Regions from separate parts of the Desulfosporomusa polytropa genome, predicted to be linked through region 3. Evidence: riboswitches for the same ligand, from Rfam matches in the RefSeq annotation. Region 3 holds a riboswitch; each other region holds the start of a gene.
The links. Region 3 has a riboswitch for cobalamin ahead of ACZ449_RS08355 (sirohydrochlorin cobaltochelatase). Riboswitches for the same ligand answer to the same signal wherever they lie in the genome.
Positions count from the first base shown of each region.

Region 1: it holds a riboswitch for cobalamin, as region 3 does, so the genes downstream of both, nikB (nickel ABC transporter permease) here and ACZ449_RS08355 (sirohydrochlorin cobaltochelatase) in region 3, are expected to answer to the same signal.
Region 2: it holds a riboswitch for cobalamin, as region 3 does, so the genes downstream of both, cobT (nicotinate-nucleotide--dimethylbenzimidazole phosphoribosyltransferase) here and ACZ449_RS08355 (sirohydrochlorin cobaltochelatase) in region 3, are expected to answer to the same signal.
Region 4: it holds a riboswitch for cobalamin, as region 3 does, so the genes downstream of both, cbiD (cobalt-precorrin-5B (C(1))-methyltransferase CbiD) here and ACZ449_RS08355 (sirohydrochlorin cobaltochelatase) in region 3, are expected to answer to the same signal.

Region 1 covers NZ_AP042400.1:4,773,363-4,775,565, reverse strand. Annotated here, with positions in the region: gene nikC (nickel transporter permease) at 1-125, opposite strand, end outside; gene nikB (nickel ABC transporter permease) at 135-1,115, opposite strand; cobalamin riboswitch at 1,240-1,421, opposite strand; gene ACZ449_RS23970 (hypothetical protein) at 1,526-2,203, opposite strand, start outside.
Region 2 covers NZ_AP042400.1:3,218,518-3,220,720, reverse strand. Annotated here, with positions in the region: gene ACZ449_RS16910 (hypothetical protein) at 1-6, opposite strand, end outside; cobalamin riboswitch at 994-1,183, shown strand; gene cobT (nicotinate-nucleotide--dimethylbenzimidazole phosphoribosyltransferase) at 1,260-2,203, shown strand, end outside.
Region 3 covers NZ_AP042400.1:1,379,011-1,381,213, reverse strand. Annotated here, with positions in the region: gene ACZ449_RS08355 (sirohydrochlorin cobaltochelatase) at 1-838, opposite strand, end outside; cobalamin riboswitch at 1,005-1,186, opposite strand; gene ACZ449_RS08350 (acyl-CoA dehydratase activase) at 1,309-2,079, opposite strand; gene ACZ449_RS08345 (2-hydroxyacyl-CoA dehydratase subunit D) at 2,092-2,203, opposite strand, start outside.
Region 4 covers NZ_AP042400.1:725,056-727,258, reverse strand. Annotated here, with positions in the region: gene cbiE (precorrin-6y C5,15-methyltransferase (decarboxylating) subunit CbiE) at 1-146, opposite strand, end outside; gene cbiD (cobalt-precorrin-5B (C(1))-methyltransferase CbiD) at 125-1,219, opposite strand; cobalamin riboswitch at 1,331-1,502, opposite strand; gene ACZ449_RS05110 (NAD-dependent epimerase/dehydratase family protein) at 1,661-2,203, opposite strand, start outside.

The DNA.
Region 1 (2,203 bases), 2.2 Mb from region 3:
AGCGACTGCCGCATCACCGCATCATATGGGTCATAAGGCGCCAACCATGGCGCGAATAGCGCAAAACCGGCAATCAACAGAACTAAAAACGTATACAGCCCGAACAAGAACTTGTCCTTTGTCAAAAACGTCACTCAGCGTCCTCCTTTCCGCAGCCGCGGATCAAGATAGGTATAGGAAATATCGACAAGCAGATTAATCCCCATATACAAAACAGCAATCCAGAGGACAAAGCCCTGTACTAAAGGATAATCACGCATCTCAATGGCGTGTACGGCCATCTTGCCGAGTCCCGGCCAGGAAAAGACCATCTCAATAACAGCCACGCCGCCCAACAGCCAGCCAATCGACAGTCCCAGCAACGTAATGAGCGGCAAACAGGCATTTGACAGCACATGCCGCCAGAGAATCTTCCGCATGGGAAATCCCCGCGAACGTGCACCAATGATATACTCCTGCCCCAGTTCCTCCAAAACCGCCGTACGCACCTGCCGCGTGTATTTGGCCGCCATCGCAATGGCCAGCGTAAGCGCTGGAAGCACCATCCGGTCCAGCGACACTACACCGCCTGCAACCGGAAAAAGCCTCAGCTTCAGCCCCAAAACATACAAGAGGATGAGTCCTACCCAAAAGCTCGGCATGGATACGCCTAAAAATGAAATTCCGCGGATCAGATAATCAACCGTGCGGTTTCTATACACGGCGGAAAGAATCCCGCAAGGTACTGAAATCAGGAGCATCATCACCAGAGCCGAGCCTGCTAGCACCAACGTTCCCGGCAGGCACTGCCAAAGGCGCTCAACTACCGGCATCTTCGCCGAGTACGACATACCCATATCCCCTTGCAAGACACCAGTAAACCAGCGGATATACTGTATATGAAAAGGCTGATCCAAGCCCAGCTGTACCCGCGTCTCCGCAATCGTTTCCTCCGAAACAATGGTATCGCCTACCTCCAGCAGCATCTCTACCGGATCTCCCGGCGACAGATACATCAGGCAAAATGTTAGAAAGCTCACACCGATAAGAGCAATCACCATTTGTACCAAGCGATGTACAATCTCTTTTCGATTCAAAGCACCATCTCCTCTAGTAAAAAATAAACTCCCTGCCATAAAAAGCAGGGAGTGATACAGCAAAGTGAAATAAAAAACTCCTGGTGTAAAACCAGGAGTGAATTCAGTAAAATACGCATATAGCACTTAACTGTAATCCCCTCCCCATACCACGTGGGTGAAAACGGTGATTGTCAGATAGGCAGTTCTCCTGGCTTCGGATCATGGCTTGCTTAAACCTTCCCAAGACTGTTGTCCCAGTGGTATACCTTAAGCTTGCTCCCCGTTACAGTGGCGGGACCGCGCCGGCTTTTAACCGGTCTTCCCTATTAAGCCCAAATGGGCACCTAACTCAATATATTCAGTTGTCTGTTAGAGAATATAATATTCTATATTTTTCCAACCATATCATTGGTCGACATAGAACGTCAATGATTATTTCACAACATTCACCATCAGGTAACTCACGCTTACAAAGCGAGGCTGGCGGCCAGCACCACCATTGCAAGATAGACGACAGTACCCACTACAGTAACAATAACTCCCAACTTGACGCCAAATATTGAAAGATTTGTTGGTAATACGCGAGATACAGCATCATATATATTATGAAAAAAGGACGCCACCAAAAGCGTAAAGATTATCTCCTCTGCCACCAGTGCACCGTTTTGTAGCAGCGTTCCGGCAACACCTATGGCCGCAATCATCGTAGGTATACCCGCCAAAATGACCAAAACTCCGGCTGCAGTCAAATTGACCTTGTGTAAAACAGGGGCAACACCTGACAGAATCCCGTTAATATTATCTGTATGCATAAACAGCGCGAAAACAAACGTAACCGGCACAAAAACTACAGCTATATCCCAAAATTGCCAAAAGGCCGTCCTAGCCGCAGCTACCAGATCGATCTTATCGGCTGTCGCACTGGAAAATGCCTGCTGATGTTCCGAATGGCTGGCGTCATCTTGTCGGAAGTTAATGCGATTCCATAAGATGCCAATTACTGTTACAAGAGTACTCATGCCAATGTTTATCGCCATAAATGCCATACCCAGTTTCCAGCCCAACCCGGCGATCAAAGCTGGACTGAAATAAAAGATAGTGAAATAGATGCCGGTAGGCAACGAACCCATCAGATAAACAGCAAT
Region 2 (2,203 bases), 1.8 Mb from region 3:
TTCCACTTTCGTACCCCTTTGCGCTCTTTGTGTCCTTTGTGGTTAACAACCCTAACCCCATAGCCCAAAACCAAGCTCAGTTTAAGGAGTGTTACCGCAAAGTACGCAAAGGGTTAGCGGTGTCCTAATTGCCAAAGTGGTATCCCCGTAACCCCCGTGCCTCCCCGGCCTTTGCCGGAAAAAGCGCTCCGCAGGAGAAAAGCCGGGCGGTATTCCGTAAGAAAATCCGTACTGTTTGAGCGTAGCGAGTTTACGGATTTTAGGAATATCGCCTGGCTTTTCAGCTTTTGGAGGCTTTAGGCCTAGACTTTTTGTTACTTTTGTGGCAATGACAAAAGTAAACCCCCTTTTCTTGTATTCCAGATAATCCATCGTTGCTGGCGGTAAACTTCCGCTTAGGCAAATGGAAGCAAAAAGAACGTCTCGTTGCTTCCTGACTTCCACTTTCGTACCCCTTTGCGCTCTTTGTGTCCTTAGTGGTTAACAACCCTAACCCCATAGCCCATAACCAAGCTCAGTTTAAGGATTGTTACCGCAAAGCACACAAAGTATTCAAAGTACGCAAAGGGTTAACAGTATCTTAATTACCAAAGTGGTATCCCCGTAACCCCCGTGCCTCCCCGGCCTTTGCCGGAAAAAGTGTTCCGCAGGAGAAAAGCCGGGTGGTATTCCGTAAGAAAATCCGTACTGTTTGAGCGTAGTTTACGGATTTTAGGAATACCGCCTGGCTTTTCAGCTTTTGGAGGCTTTGGTCCTAGACTTTTTGTTACTTTTGTGGCAATGACAAAAGTAAAACCCCCTCACCATAACTCTTTGTGTCCTTTGTTGTTTTACAAACCGATACAACCTCAATCAAGCCTATCTTAAGGTGGTTACCGCAAAGTACGCAAAGGTTCACAAGTACTCAAAAGCTTATTTTATTGAGTAAAGCAGTAAAACTGGATTTCACCATTGACGGTAGTAAGGCCGTCTGTTATAATGACCATAAAATTATACATATTTTACGGATAAGGTGCCCTCTAGGGGGAGAATAGGGAAGTCTGAGTATAGGGAGACTATAGACTATACATAGGCGCGGGCCCACCACTGTACCGGGGAGATCTTACATGGCCACTCGTCAAGGGGAAGGCGTAAGAGCTGATGAACCGGGAGCCAGGAGACCTGCCTTAATCGCAGAACCATCCTTCATGGACAAGAAGGCTTTTTTGGGCTTAACCAAAAAAGCCTTTTACTTTTATTATCTAACAACAGGAGGTATTATGAGCGTACTGCAAGAAACGTTAGTGAAGATTATGGCTCCAGATACAGCAATCAAAGAACAGGTACAGGCTAGCTTGGCTGGCTTATTACAGTCAGCAGGCAGTCTGGGCCGATTGGAAGAGATGGTACAAAAGTATGCCGGAATAACAGGTGAACTAAGGCCTACACTGCCAAAGGCTTGTATGGTGGTAGCTTCAGCTGACCATGGAGTGGCTAGACGTGTGGTGAGTGCTTATCCAATCGAAACAACGATTCATATGACAGCCAATTATCTTATCTCCAAAGGCGCGAGTGCCAATGCTTTTGCCAACTTCTGCGGGGCGGATATGGTTGTGGTTGATATGGGCGTGGCTGGGGACATGTCGTATGTTCCCGGACTGTGGCATCGAAAGATTGCCTATGGCACGCAGGACTTCACCCAAGGCCCGGCAATGACGCGTGAGCAGGCCATACAGGCGGTGGAAACAGGTATCGAAATTGTTAATGACCGAGTGAGGCACGGTTTTCGCTGCTTTAGTTTGGGGGAGATGGGTATTGGTAATACAACATCCAGTGCCGCTATTGTCGGAGCGTTTACCGGTCTAACTCCGGAAAAAGTAACTGGGCGGGGAACCGGGATATCAGACAGCCGGCTTAAGACCAAGATGGAGATTGTTGGTCAAGCCTTAGCTGTTAATAAGCCCAATCCACAGGATGGCTTGGATGTTTTAGCCAAAGTGGGCGGTTTTGAATTAGGTGCACTAGCTGGCGTAATCCTCGGATCAGCTGCCAATCGCTGCGCTGTTGTCATCGACGGACTTAACACTACTGCTGCGGCTTTAATCGCTAATGCCATTGAGCCCCTGAGTAAAGAGTATATGTTTGCATCGCACCTTTCTGGCGAACCGGCTCATATTATTGCATTACGTCATCTGCAGCTAGAAGCTTGTTTGGAATTGGGGGT
Region 3 (2,203 bases):
CGTGCGGTTGGTGGACAATAGCTGACCGGAGATGGGATATATAGATATCTTGAATGTCGACATTTCCACCCAACCCGTGGAAATATATATCCACTTCAAAACCGGCTGCTGCTAACTGTGACTTAGCAGAGTCCTCTTCATCACCAGCCATGTCATTAGTGGCATGATCACCAGTTACCAACATAAACGGCATCAGCGTAACTTTTTTCACCTGGTTCTGTTTTAGTTTGTCGATAATCCGGCTCAACGAAGGGAAGCCATCTACTGTATAGACAAAGACATTAGTAAGGCCAGCATCTTCGAGCTTTAACTGTAGAGCTGCATAAGCCGCATTAGCCGGGTGCATTCCACCATGGCCCATAAGCACAACGGCTCTGTCTGGCTCAGAGTTAGGCAGTTGAGTCGCCAGGGCTTTAATGGCAATTGCATAGTCATCTGGATGATTGTCCTGTCCCATATAATAAAGGAGCGGACGACCTAATCGGATTTTTTCAAAAGCCTTTTCCTTGGCATGAGCGTAATGGCTAACAAGTCCCTTTACTTTGTCATATTCAGCACCAGGCACAATATGCAGCGGTTGAATATATACTTCCTGAAACCCTTCGGCCTGAAGACGTTCTAAGGCTTGTCGCTCATTATCAATCTGAACTCCGTCCCGCTCGGCTATCCGTTTAATGACAGTACGAGAAGTAAATGCCCGACGCACCTCATAGTCAGGAAAAGTTTTACTGAATAGATTCTCAATGCATTCAATATTCAGCTTTAAGGTTTCCGGATAGGAAGTGCCAAAACTAACAACCACGATGGCCTTGTTTTTTGCAGTTTGTTCTTGATTCATAGGTTATTTCCCCCTCATTTTCGCATAATAATAAGTAAGCCCCTCCCTGATATTCAGGAAGGGGCTGTAAGTAAAAAGCGTACGTTCATATTCTATTCCGGCCTTGATAATAACCGTAAAAGATTGCGCTCTCCATAATCCCCTCCTCATCGCTCGTGAGTAAAAAACGGTGATTGACAGACAGGCAGTTCTCCTGGCTTTGGATCATAGTTTACCCAAACCTTCCCAAGACAATAGTCTCAGTGGCATACCTTGAGTTAACTCCCCATTACAGTGGCGGGACCGCGCCGGCATTTAACCGGTCTTCCCTATTAAGCCCCGTAGGGCACCTGGCTCAACAGTATTCAGTTGTTATTAGTTATATTATATCTAATAATATAACTTCTTGGTAGCTATTGTCAATCATCTTTAGCATTGAGTATTGCTATACCATCTGTCAGTATAAAATTCATTACAAAAGATTACGCCAATTATCTTTTTAGTAAACATGCCGCTCCATAGGCAACTGTGAACTGCGGATAGTCTAGAACATTAACATCTCGGAAAATTTCATCTTCAATTGCCGCAGCAAGTCCGCCGTTATTGGCAGAGCCGCCATCAAGATACAGATCATCTTCAATGTCTTGGTTTCCCAGCATCCCATTTATGCGCCTGGCAATGGATTCATGCAAACCCTTAATGATATTTTCTTTTTTTGTTCCCTTGGCTAACAGAGATACGATCTCGCTTTCCGCAAAAACCGCACAGGTACTGTTGAGGTTGACAGAAGCGTCAGCCTTGTCTGCTAAGGCCGCAAAATCATAGATGGGAGTGTCCAAAATACGCCCTGCCATTTCAAAAAATCTCCCCGTTCCAGCCGCACATTTATCATTCATTTTAAATTCACTAAGTTTTCCGGCAGCGGAAATGCGGATAATTTTTATATCCTGGCCGCCAATATTAATTACCGTGCGTGCCTTTTTATCGCTTAATAAGTACACCCCCCATGCGTTAGCGGAAACCTCATCGACAACCGTATGTGCCTGGGTCATCAAATTTTTGCCATAACCAGTGACAGAAATACCGACAATATCTTGTCTTCTTATCGAACTATCAGCAAGACCTTCGGCAATTAATTGGAGTGCCAATGCTTCCTGTCCTGGTGCTGTGGGGACCGTTTTTTTCCAAATAAGTTCTGGCTCTTTAACAATCACCGCCTTTATGGCGGTGCTGCCAAGATCAATACCAATTTTGAATTCCATAGCTATCTCCTTTTAGGCTAACGTTTGTGCAAAAGCTTCCAGACGGGTCAGGATGTTCTGACTGTCTTCTTTCACATAATCAGTTTCAATCTTGAGAAACTTACGTCCGCTTGCTCTTAATTTA
Region 4 (2,203 bases), 650 kb from region 3:
TGATTAATCGACGCAAACGTATCCAGCGCCCGTTGGCTACCGACCAAAATAGTAGCCGCTGCAATTGTCCGGCTGGCTATTGGCAACATATAATCAGGCGAACCGGGACCAATACCGACAATAATTATTCGATAGGTACATTCCATCCTAAATGGCCTCCAATTTCCCGGGCCGTCTGATCAAGGCCCAGTATCTCTCCCTTCAAAGTCACGATGACTGTCCCCACGGTTAAATCACCAAACACATAACGCATCGCTCTGGCACTAGCCCTTTCAGCTAATAAATTATATACCTTATTCATATTATAGCGAGCAATAATTGGCATAGCTGCTTCTGTTGTAGTCGAAGACAATATCTCTTCAATGGCAGCCTGTGGCGCCCCGCTGACAGCCAAATAGGCAGCTAATGTTTCCATCCGGGCATCAGCCATTCGATTATGAGTGTGAAATATTCCGGCTGACACCTTAACAATTTTACCTAGATGACCAAACAAAAGCACCTGCCGCATTCCATACTTCACGGCATGTTCCAACATATGCCCCATAAAATTGCTAGTTTGCACAACCGTTTCTGCTGGCAAACCATACCGATTAATGGCAATATCCTGTCCAATCTTCCCAGGCGCAAAAACGATTTCGTCATATCCCAGCGCCTGCACCACACTGATCTGAGGAACTAGCGAATTCTTAAAAGCTTCTTCAGACATGGGTTCAACAATCCCGGTAGTACCAATAATGGATAAACCGCCGACAATTCCTAATATGGGATTGAGCGTTCTAGCAGCTAATGCCTCCCCGTTGGGAACCGAAATAGTAACAATAGCACCTTTGCCTGCTGGCAAACAATCATTAACTGCTTGCGTAATCATAGTACGCGGTCCAGGGTTTACAGCCGGTTCGCCTACCGGCATAGCCAGACCCGGCTTTGTCACCGTCCCTACGCCCTCACCGGCCCTGATAATAATACCTGGTTGATCAGTTATAATTACTTCAGCTGCAATTTTAACCCCATTCGTAATATCCGGATCATCACCAGCATCCTTAATTACCCAGCCAACACCACCATGTGTCAGCGCATGACTTTCGGCTATTGGTGCTACCAGCATTATGCCTTGCGGCGAAATGACCTCAACTGCAGCAACCTGCTGACCTTGCCAAGCCATTACTGCCGCCTTGGCCGCTGCGGCTGCACAAGTCCCTGTAGTTATTCCTTTGCGCATTTGCTTGTCAGACAATAGAAAAACCCCCTTAGCAGGGGGTATAATACCAAACAATACATAAATTTTGCCTGATTATTGTACCCACACCTGCCTATCTTCCGTAGGTCCTAACGGCGTGTGTTAGAACAGGCAGGTCTCCTGACTCTGGTTCATCGCCGCCCTAAGCCTTCCCGGTTTCCCAGTGGCAAATTTAGGAGGCATCCCCATTACAGTGGCGGGACCGTGCCGGTATTACACCAGACTTCCCTATTAAGCACAAAGCACCCATTCCCTTACACTATCAAATTATGTTAGTGGTATAATTCCATATACTTGACTATTTTCCTGCTAACAAGACAATTATTATCAAAATTAATTAAGTACGCCCTTTCCTGCCAAAAGATTACACAGTTGCAAAAAAATCACCCGCTGCTTATCTTGGGTGATTTTCTTCCATATCTTTTATAGTTTTTCCTTGATGGAATGGTAAGTCCGACCCAAACCATCAGCAAGCGGCATCGCCGGCTTCCAGCCAAGAAGAGTAACAGCCGCCTTGTTAGACAACGTAGAATGATAGATATCGCCGTCTCTTGCTGGCAAGTAATTCGGTTTTGCTGATTTAGCAGCCGCTTTATTTAATAGTGCGGCAAGGTCATTGACACTAGTCTGCGTCTGCGTACTGACATTATATACCCGGTTTACCGCTGACAACGGCGCAGTAAGCGCTTGGCAATTCGCCTCAGCCACATCACCGACATAAATAAAGTCCCTTGTTTGACCACCATCACCAAAGACATACATAGGCTGCTCTTCCGCTATTTTGCGGGTAAAGATGCTCACTACCCCGCCTTCGCCGCCATCTCCCTGACGTTCTCCATACACATTGGCATACCGGAGAGCAACATAATCAATATGGTATATCTGGCTGTATAACGCAAGATACTTCTCACTGGTGCACTTGGTCAGACCATAAAAGGACCCTGGCTTAAGCTCCATATCTTCAGT